2 regions of the Proteus columbae genome follow, and region 1 is predicted to be linked to the other one. Evidence: predicted binding sites of a transcription regulator. Region 1 holds the regulator's gene; the other holds the start of a gene.
The links. Region 1 encodes PurR, which represses purine synthesis genes. Its sites were predicted from a motif close to CANGCAAACGTTTGCNTG; they were not measured.
Positions count from the first base shown of each region.

Region 1 (4,565 bases):
GCTCAGTAAATTTAGCAACAAGGTATAACGCAGTCATACTGACAGCATAACCAATTAACAACAGTGGCAGTAGCGTTTTACCTGTCATTTTTGACAGTAAAATACGACAGCCATAACCACCTACCATAAATGCAATAGTTTGTGGAATATAACTTAAACCGATATCCTGTGGAGAGTAGCCCATCTTTTCAAGAATGATTGGTGAGCCAGCTAACCAAGCAAAGAAACCTGCACTACAAGAAGCGTAAACTAATACGTTACCTGTGTAGAGAGGGGATTTTAGTAAAGTCGTAAATGAAGCGGTAGATTGGTTTTCATCAGTGACTGATTTTTGTTTAATGTTTTTTAGCATTAATGTCGGTAACATTAGAACTAATGTTACAGCCATTAACACCATGAAAATCATACGCCAGCCACCGTGATTTAATAACGAAGCACCGATTAAAGGTGCAAGTGCTGGTGATAATGCAACCAGTGGCATAATTAAAGCAAAAACGTGCTGAGCGCGAGATTCATCAAAACGGTCGATGACAAGAGCTTGCCAAATAACAGCGGCAGAGCAAACGCCGAAAGCTTGTAGGAAGCGCATAGCAAGTAAGCCAGTTGCACTCTCAACCCACAGCATACCAAGACAGCCTAAAGAGAAAAGGCTTAAACCAATAAGTAGAATAGGCTTACGACCGACTTTGTCAGAAAGAGGTCCCCAAAGTAATTGAGCAACAGCAAAGCCAAATAAAAAGATACTTAAGCTATTACTAATAGCACCTTCGCTGATAGAGAGTTCACGCTGCATCATACCAAATGCAGGTAAGTACATATCAATAGCTAAGTAACCTAGCATACTCAAACCCGCTAGGTACACCATAAAGCTCATAGGTGTTTTTGATTGTGTGGAAGTTTTAGAATTCATTTTATTTTCTATGCTATGTGATGTAGAACATTTTATGTATTGTAACTAAGACCTATTTTACTTGTGAAACGGGAATATTTGGTTAATGCTGTGAAAAATTTTCAAAGGAATAAACTCTATGTGGTCAGAATACTCTTTAGAAGTTGTTGATGCAGTTGCAAGAACAGGAAGTTTTAGCTCCGCTGCTCAAGAATTGCACAGAGTGCCATCCGCCGTTAGTTACACTGTTCGGCAATTAGAGGAATGGCTTGCCGTTCCTTTGTTTGAGCGCCGTCACCGTGATGTAGAATTAACCGATGCAGGTAAAATTTTCATCAAAGAAGCACGATCTGTTATCAAAAAAATGAATGACACTCGGCATCTTTGTCAACAAGTTTCTAATGGGTGGCGCGGTCAATTTAGTATAGCAGTTGATTGCATTGTTAAACCTGAAAGAACACAACAACTTATTCTCGATTTCTACCGCCATTTTCCTGATATTGAGCTGTATGTCTACCCTGAAGTGTTTAATGGCGTATGGGACTCCTTAGTTAATGGTCGTGTTGATTTAGCGATTGGTGCAACAAGAGCCTCACCAATTGGTGAACGTTATAGTTTTAGAGATATGGGATTTATGCCTTGGCGCTGTGTTTGTCATGTTGATCACCCTTTAGCGAAAGCACAACATCCATTAACGGATGATGAGATGCGACCTTATCCAAGTTTATGCTTAGAAGATACTTCACGCAGTTTACCAAAGCGTGACACTTGGGCGCTAAATAATCAGCGTAGAATGGTTGTTCCGACATGGGATATGGGGCTTGAATGCTTGTTAGCGGGATTATGCGTAGGAATGGTGCCTTGGCATCGTGCTGAACCTTTAATTGAACAAGGTAAGCTGGTTACTTTACAACTGGCACAACCATTGCCAGACAGCCCATGCTGCCTGACGTGGGTCGATAAAAGTGAATCACCCGCTTTGACATGGTTGTTAGATTATCTTGGAGATAGCCAAACCTTAAATGAGGAATGGCTTCGCTAGAAATCAGATAGCCGAATAAATCTGAATTAACGACGGTAGTCAATAAAAGGACCGTCAGCAACTGAACGGCGCTCAACTAATCGTGGATGAACTTCGATTGTTTGGGCGTCTTCGCGTTTGTTGACGATGCGATCAAGCAACATTGACAAAGCCATTTGACCTAAACGCTCTTTTGGCTGGTGGACTGTGGTTAATGCTGGCGTAAAATAACGCGCATTACGAATATTGTCGTAACCCACAATGGAAATATCGAAAGGAACACGTAAACCTAGCTCATCAGCGGCACAAATTGCGCCCATTGCCATCACATCACCACCACAAAAAACAGCAGTAGGGCGATGTTTTTGATTTAGCATCTGATACATGGCTTTATAACCAGATTCTGGCTCAAAGTCGCCTTGTACAATCCACTCATCTTTTACTGTGATTTTTGCTTCTTCCATGGCTTTTAAGAAACCTTGTAAGCGACCACCACCGGTATTACGTTCTAATGGACCAGGGATAATACCAATATCACGATGACCACGTTCAATAAGGTAACGACCCGCAATATAGCCACCATGAAAAGCATTATCGATAATCGTATCGGTAAAGTCACCACGCGCCTTACCCCAATCCATGACAACCATTGGAATATTACGATAGCCTTCTAACAGTGTCAGAAGGTGATCGGGGTATTCAGAACACATGACTAATAACCCATCAACACGTTTTTGTGCCAGCATCGCTAAATAGGCTTTTTGTTTATCGAGGTTATTATGTGAATTACATAAAATCAGTGTGTAGCCTTTGCTATAACAACTATTTTCAACAGCTTCAATCACTTCAGCAAAGTAAGGAGCTTCACTGGACGTGGCTAACAGGCCAATAGATTTGGTGTGATTGACTTTTAAACTACGCGCAACGGCACTAGGCGAATAATTTAATTCTTTTATAGCGGCCCAAACTGCTGCCCGTGTGTTCTCAGCAACAAAACGTGTTTTGTTGATCACATGAGAAACAGTCGTGGTTGATACGCCTGCGCGTTTTGCCACGTCTTTTATTGTTGCCATGGTGTGGAAAACTCCTGACCTTCATTGGTCTCTTTTATCTAATTTTATGGTTTAACTGCCAGTATAGTCATACATAGGGCAAACACTGGCAATAATTTAGCGATTAGCTGTGAATTTTGTATGATCTAGCTCAAAAGTGAAAGTATTAATCAATGTTATAAATTGTGCACTAGTCGCTATTTTAGCAAATTTTGATATGTGATAATAATTAACCATGACAAGGTTATGGTTAAAAAAGTGTATTATAATCATTTTGAGGGAGAAATAGATGGATACGGATCTGAAATTTGGTTTGAGTACAGCAGTAGCAGCGCTTGTTATGATTGTTTTATTTTCGACTATGTTGTTCTAATCACTGCTTTATAGAATATCCGATCAATTTAAATAATAGATTATCGAATATCTGAATATAACAAAGGGCTCAAGGCCCTTTGTTATTTTGTCACCAAAAATGAATCTCAATCACTCACCTTTGATTATCAAGCTCAATTAAGCAAGGTTAGCTTCAACAAATGACCAGTTAACCAGTGCCCAGAACTCTTCTAAATATTTAACGCGCGCATTACGGTAGTCGATGTAGTAAGCATGTTCCCATACGTCTACTGTTAACAGTGGTTTGTCTGCGCCTGAAACTGGAGTAGCAGCATTAGACGTGTTAACAATCGCAACTGAACCGTCTGCTTTTTTAACTAACCAAGTCCAACCTGAACCGAAGTTTTTAGCTGCCGCATCATTAAATTGCTTTTTGAACTCTTCAAAAGAGCCGAATGCTTTGTTGATAGCATCAGCAACTTTACCTGTTGGTGCGCCGCCTGCATTTGGTGCTAAACAGTTCCAGTAGAAAGTGTGGTTCCATACTTGAGCTGCATTATTAAAGATACCACCATCAGTAGATTTGATGATTTCTTCTAAGGATTTGCTTTCTAAATCAGTACCTTTAACCAGGTTATTTAAATTGGTTACGTAAGTTTGGTGGTGTTTGCCGTAGTGATATTCTAAAGTTTCTTTAGAGATGTGTGGCTCAAGAGCATCTAACGCATAAGGTAATTTTGGTAATTCGAAAGACATTGCGTACTCCTTTAAACTATCTATTTCGGGTTTTGTGCCTGAAATCATTCCATCAAAATCATTTGAATTGATAGAATGAGGCAAATGAATCACTAAGTTGTTACTATTTTGCTAATTATTTTAACAAAAATCTGCTGAAATAACAGCTAAATATCTTTTATCTATAGTTATAAGCCATATAGATTAATTATACTCATAAGAGTATATCCCACAGAGCAACTCGTAAAGCAGTAAAATATCGACTGTGTTTAGAGCCTATATCCTCTGATTGTTGCATTTTCTGCTTACTCTATCATCAGTGTATACATCATTTTCACTACGACTAAGAATAGAAATAATGCAAATATTTGGCGAACTCTTGGAATAGGTAGGCGATAAGCAACTTTTACACCGACAGGGGCGAAGAGAATGCTGGTAATGCTTATTCCAATAAAGGCAGGTAAATAAACAAAGCCTAAATAATAGTCATCAATATTTGTTTGATTCCAACCATAGATAATACCCATGATTGTGC
Region 1 covers NZ_CP043925.1:1,776,851-1,781,415, forward strand. The annotation lists gene punC (purine nucleoside transporter PunC) at 1-910, opposite strand, end outside; gene punR (DNA-binding transcriptional activator PunR) at 1,029-1,931, shown strand; gene purR (HTH-type transcriptional repressor PurR) at 1,958-2,983, opposite strand; gene F1325_RS19560 (YnhF family membrane protein) at 3,252-3,335, shown strand; gene sodB (superoxide dismutase [Fe]) at 3,473-4,051, opposite strand; gene F1325_RS08620 (sulfite exporter TauE/SafE family protein) at 4,336-4,565, opposite strand, start outside.

Region 2 (4,565 bases), 930 kb from region 1:
TTTTTTTATTCAATTTAAAATCGAACTTTAATGAAAGTATTTTTACTGTAAATCTTGTGTAATAACAGCATGAGGACCAAAACATTCATAATGAAGTTTTTCACTATTAATACCTAATTCAATAAGTTGCTTAGCAACAGATTGCATAAAAGGTAATGGACCACAAAAATAGAAATGCATATCAGGAATAGTTAACCAATCTTCAACTTGTTTTAATGTCATTAAGCCTTCGAATTGATAATCTTTATTTTGCACGTCTTCCGCTCGTGGCGTGCGATACCATATCGCTTGTTGATAATGTGAAAGTTGATTGCCGACTTGATTAACTTCATCTTTAAAAGCATGAACACCACCATGTTCAGCTGCATGTAACCAATTGATATTAGCTTTATGAGCTGAAAGTGTGTGTAACATAGATAGCATTGGCGTTAAACCCACACCTGCTGAAATTAAGGTTACAGGTGTTGTTGGTGACACATCTAAATAGAAATCGCCCCCTGGTGCGGCGACTTGTAAAGTATCACCTTCTTGAATATGGTCATGCAGAAAATTCGATAAAATACCTTTATCTTCGCGTTTTACTGCGATGCGATAGGTTTTATTATTTGAAGAGTGAGTTAATGAATATTGACGTATTTCTTGGTTTTCAAGATGTTCATCACGGATATAAATGCTTAAATATTGCCCTGCTTGATAAGGAGTAACCGCAAGTCCATCTTCAGGCTCTAATTCAAAACTGGTAATTACATCACTTTGTTTTACTTTATGTTTAACTTTAAAGTTTCGTAATCCTCTCCAACCTCCATTTGTTTGTTCTTTTTGTTGATAAATTTGTTCTTCGCGATTGATAAAGACATCAGCCAATATTTGATAAGCCGCCCCCCAAGCATCTAGCACTTCTTGCCCTGGATTAAACATCTCATCAATTGTTGCTAATAAATTTTCACCGACGATGGGATAGTGTTCAGGAAGAATATTTAAACTGGTGTGTTTTTGTGCAATTTTTTCAACGGCAGGCAAAATGGTGGCTAAATTTTCAATATTCGTTGCATAAGCGCATATCGCATTAAATAAAGCTTCACGTTGTGCACCACTGCTTTGATGGCTCATGGTGAAAATATCTTTTAATTCTGGGTGGCGAGAAAACATTCGATCATAAAAATGGGCAGTTAACGCAGGGCCTGTTTTAGCAATGAGGGGAATTGTTGATTTAATTGTCGCGATAGTTTGTGCATCTAACATAATTGCTCCTGAAAAATTTTCAGTTTATTGTGAATTTTTATAAATTGTATTTTATATGCAACTTATCTCTTTTTGAGTATTTTGTAAATCTCTGTTTTTATTTTTTAACAAAAAATCTCAATTCTTAGAGAATGATGCGGGGTGTTTGCAAAATAAGGCGAGATGCACCTCAAAAAGAGGAATAAGTACAGGATAAAATGAGGTTGTTAAAAAGTAATAATATGCTGTTATAGTTGGATGGCAAACGATTGCGTATTTTTTCATTAGGGGCTATCTCAATGAAGAAAAAGAGTTTACACTGTATGCCATTCTTTCTCCCGCATGGGAGTTTGTCTTTAGTGAAGTTAGCTGAGTCAGGAGATGTGAATGTTAAAACGTGAAATGAATATTGCTGATTACGATCCAGAATTATGGAATGCAATGGAAGGTGAAGTGACTCGTCAAGAAGAGCACATCGAACTTATTGCTTCTGAAAACTATACCAGCCCTCGTGTTATGCAGGCGCAGGGATCTCAGCTGACAAATAAATATGCTGAAGGCTATCCGGGTAAACGTTACTACGGTGGTTGTGAGTATGTGGATGTTGTAGAGCAACTGGCTATCGATCGTGCAAAAGCATTATTTGGTGCAGATTACGCTAACGTACAGCCTCACTCAGGCTCTCAAGCGAATGCCGCTGTCTATATGGCATTATTAAAACCAGGCGATACCGTTTTAGGTATGAACCTAGCGCAAGGTGGTCACTTAACTCATGGTTCACCAGTTAACTTTTCTGGTAAACTGTATAACATAGTACCTTATGGTATTGATGAATCAGGTAAAATTGATTACGAAGATATTGCTATTCAGGCTAAAAAACATCAACCAAAAATGATCATCGGTGGTTTCTCTGCTTATTCTGGTCTGGTTGATTGGGCTAAAATGCGTGAAATTGCAGATAGCATTGGTGCATTCTTATTTGTTGATATGGCACACGTAGCAGGTATGGTTGCTGCTGGTGTTTATCCTAACCCAGTCCCTCATGCACATGTTGTTACAACAACAACTCACAAAACCTTAGCAGGCCCACGCGGTGGTCTTATCCTTGCTAAAGGTGGCGACGAAGAGTTTTATAAAAAACTGAACTCTGCTGTATTCCCTGGCTCTCAAGGTGGCCCTTTAATGCATGTTATTGCAGGTAAAGCGGTAGCATTAAAAGAAGCTATGGAACCAGAATTTAAAGTTTATCAGCAACAAGTTGCTAAAAACTCGAAAGCAATGGTAGAAGTTTTCTTAGATCGCGGTTATAAAGTAGTGTCTGGCGGAACTGAAAACCACCTGTTTTTATTAGATTTAGTCGACAAAGATATTACAGGTAAAGATGCAGATGCTGCACTGGGTCGTGCAAATATCACTGTTAACAAAAACAGCGTACCAAATGATCCACGTAGTCCATTTGTAACTTCTGGTGTTCGTATCGGTTCTCCTGCGATTACGCGTCGTGGTTTTAAAGAGGCGGAAGCTCGTGAATTAGCCGGTTGGATGTGTGATGTCCTTGATAATATCAATGATGAAGCGAACATTGAGAAAGTGAAACAAAAAGTCTTGGATATCTGCGCTAAATTTCCAGTTTACGCATAAGTTTGTAACGATATAATAAAACCCGTTGTACAAGCCCGCTTCGAGAACTTGTTCTTGGCGGGTTTTTTTGCATCTTAAAAATGGGGGATTGGATGGTTATTCCATCAACATTGTGGCTTGCCTTAGATTATTTTACCTATTTCTTTTCATACGGCATCTTTTTACCTTTTTGGTCCATATGGCTAAAAGGAGAGGGTGTCGATCCGGCAATGATAGGTCTGTTATTAGGTGTAGGTTTAACCGCACGTTTTGTTGGTAGCCTAATTTTAACGCCTGCGGTAAAAGATCCGTCAAAACTTATCACTGCATTGAGATTATTTGCTTTTCTCTCATTACTTTTTACTGTTGCATTTATGATGGGTAGCCATTGGGCATGGTTATTCTTTGTGATGACAGGATTTAACGTTTTCTTTTCACCTATGGTGCCTTTAGGAGATTCTCTAGCAGGAACGTGGCAAAAACAGTTTCCTTTTGATTATGGAAAAATTCGCGTTTGGGGTTCAATCGCTTTTATTATTAGCTCATCATTGCTAGGTGTTTTAATTGATGCTTTTGGGCATCCCATTATTCTTTATGGATTGATTGCCAGTACTTTTGCACTATTCCTGACATCTATGCTCCGCCCTAAAGTTATGCCACAGGGTAAAGTGAAAAAAGCAGAACACAGCAATGTGTCCTTTATGAAACTCATTTCAGATGGGCCAGTTTGGCGTTTTCTGTTATGTGTCTCTTTACTGCAAGGCGCACACGCAGCGTATTATGGTTTTAGCGCGCTTTATTGGGAAAAAGCAGGGTATGACACCGCAACAATCGGCTATCTTTGGTCATTAGGTGTGGTTTCAGAGGTGGTTGTTTTTATGCTGAGCCATCGTTTATTCCGTCGTTGGAGCGCAAGAAATCTACTTTTACTTTCTGCTTTTGCTGGGCTTTTACGTTGGGGATTAATGGGGAGTTTCACCGCATTACCCGCGCTTATTGTTGTGCAAATCTTACATAGTGGTACGTTTACAGTATGCCATTTAGCCGCTATGCGCTTTATTAGTGCGCGTCAAGAGCATGAAATTATTCGCTTGCAAGCCGTTTATTCTGCTTTAGCAATGGGAGGAAGTATTGCGATTATGACGATAGTTTCAGGTTGGCTATATGAGAAACTGCCAAATCAAGAATCATTAATTTTCTGGTTAATGGCCGCATTAACTATTCCTGCGATGTTTATAAGACCTCAAGTTAAACCTCAAAATAGTTAACTTGTTCTACATAAGAAAAAGTTGACTAGTCCTGATATAGGTTGACAACTTTTCAGGCATAAAACGCTCGATGTACTTCATCGGGCGTTTTATAGTTTAACGATAAGTGTGGCCGTTTTTCATTATAGAGTTGGATTGATTCTTCTACTAATTTTCTTGTTTGTTCCAGATTACTCGGTTTTATCAGTAGATACTCCATTTTTAATATTCCATTAATTCGTTCTGCTAAGGCATTTTGATAACAATCATACCCATCAGTCATAGAACATTGAATATTATGCTCTTTATGTATCTCCTGATATTCCGAAGAACAATACTGTATCCCTCGATCTGAATGATGGATTAACGAAGTTGTCGAAGTCCGTTTTTTTAACGCCTGAACCAACGATTTCTTCACTGAACTTGTTTTCATATTGTTATCTAAATGATATCCCACGATTTTTCGTGAATACGCAT
Region 2 covers NZ_CP043925.1:2,704,854-2,709,418, reverse strand. The annotation lists gene hmpA (NO-inducible flavohemoprotein) at 43-1,242, opposite strand; gene glyA (serine hydroxymethyltransferase) at 1,609-2,862, shown strand; gene F1325_RS12965 (3-phenylpropionate MFS transporter) at 2,955-4,109, shown strand; one part of gene F1325_RS12960 (IS3 family transposase) at 4,162-4,565, opposite strand, start outside.
Region 2: glyA (serine hydroxymethyltransferase) is a predicted target of PurR. The motif match lies at 1,480-1,497, and genes of this name have one in related genera.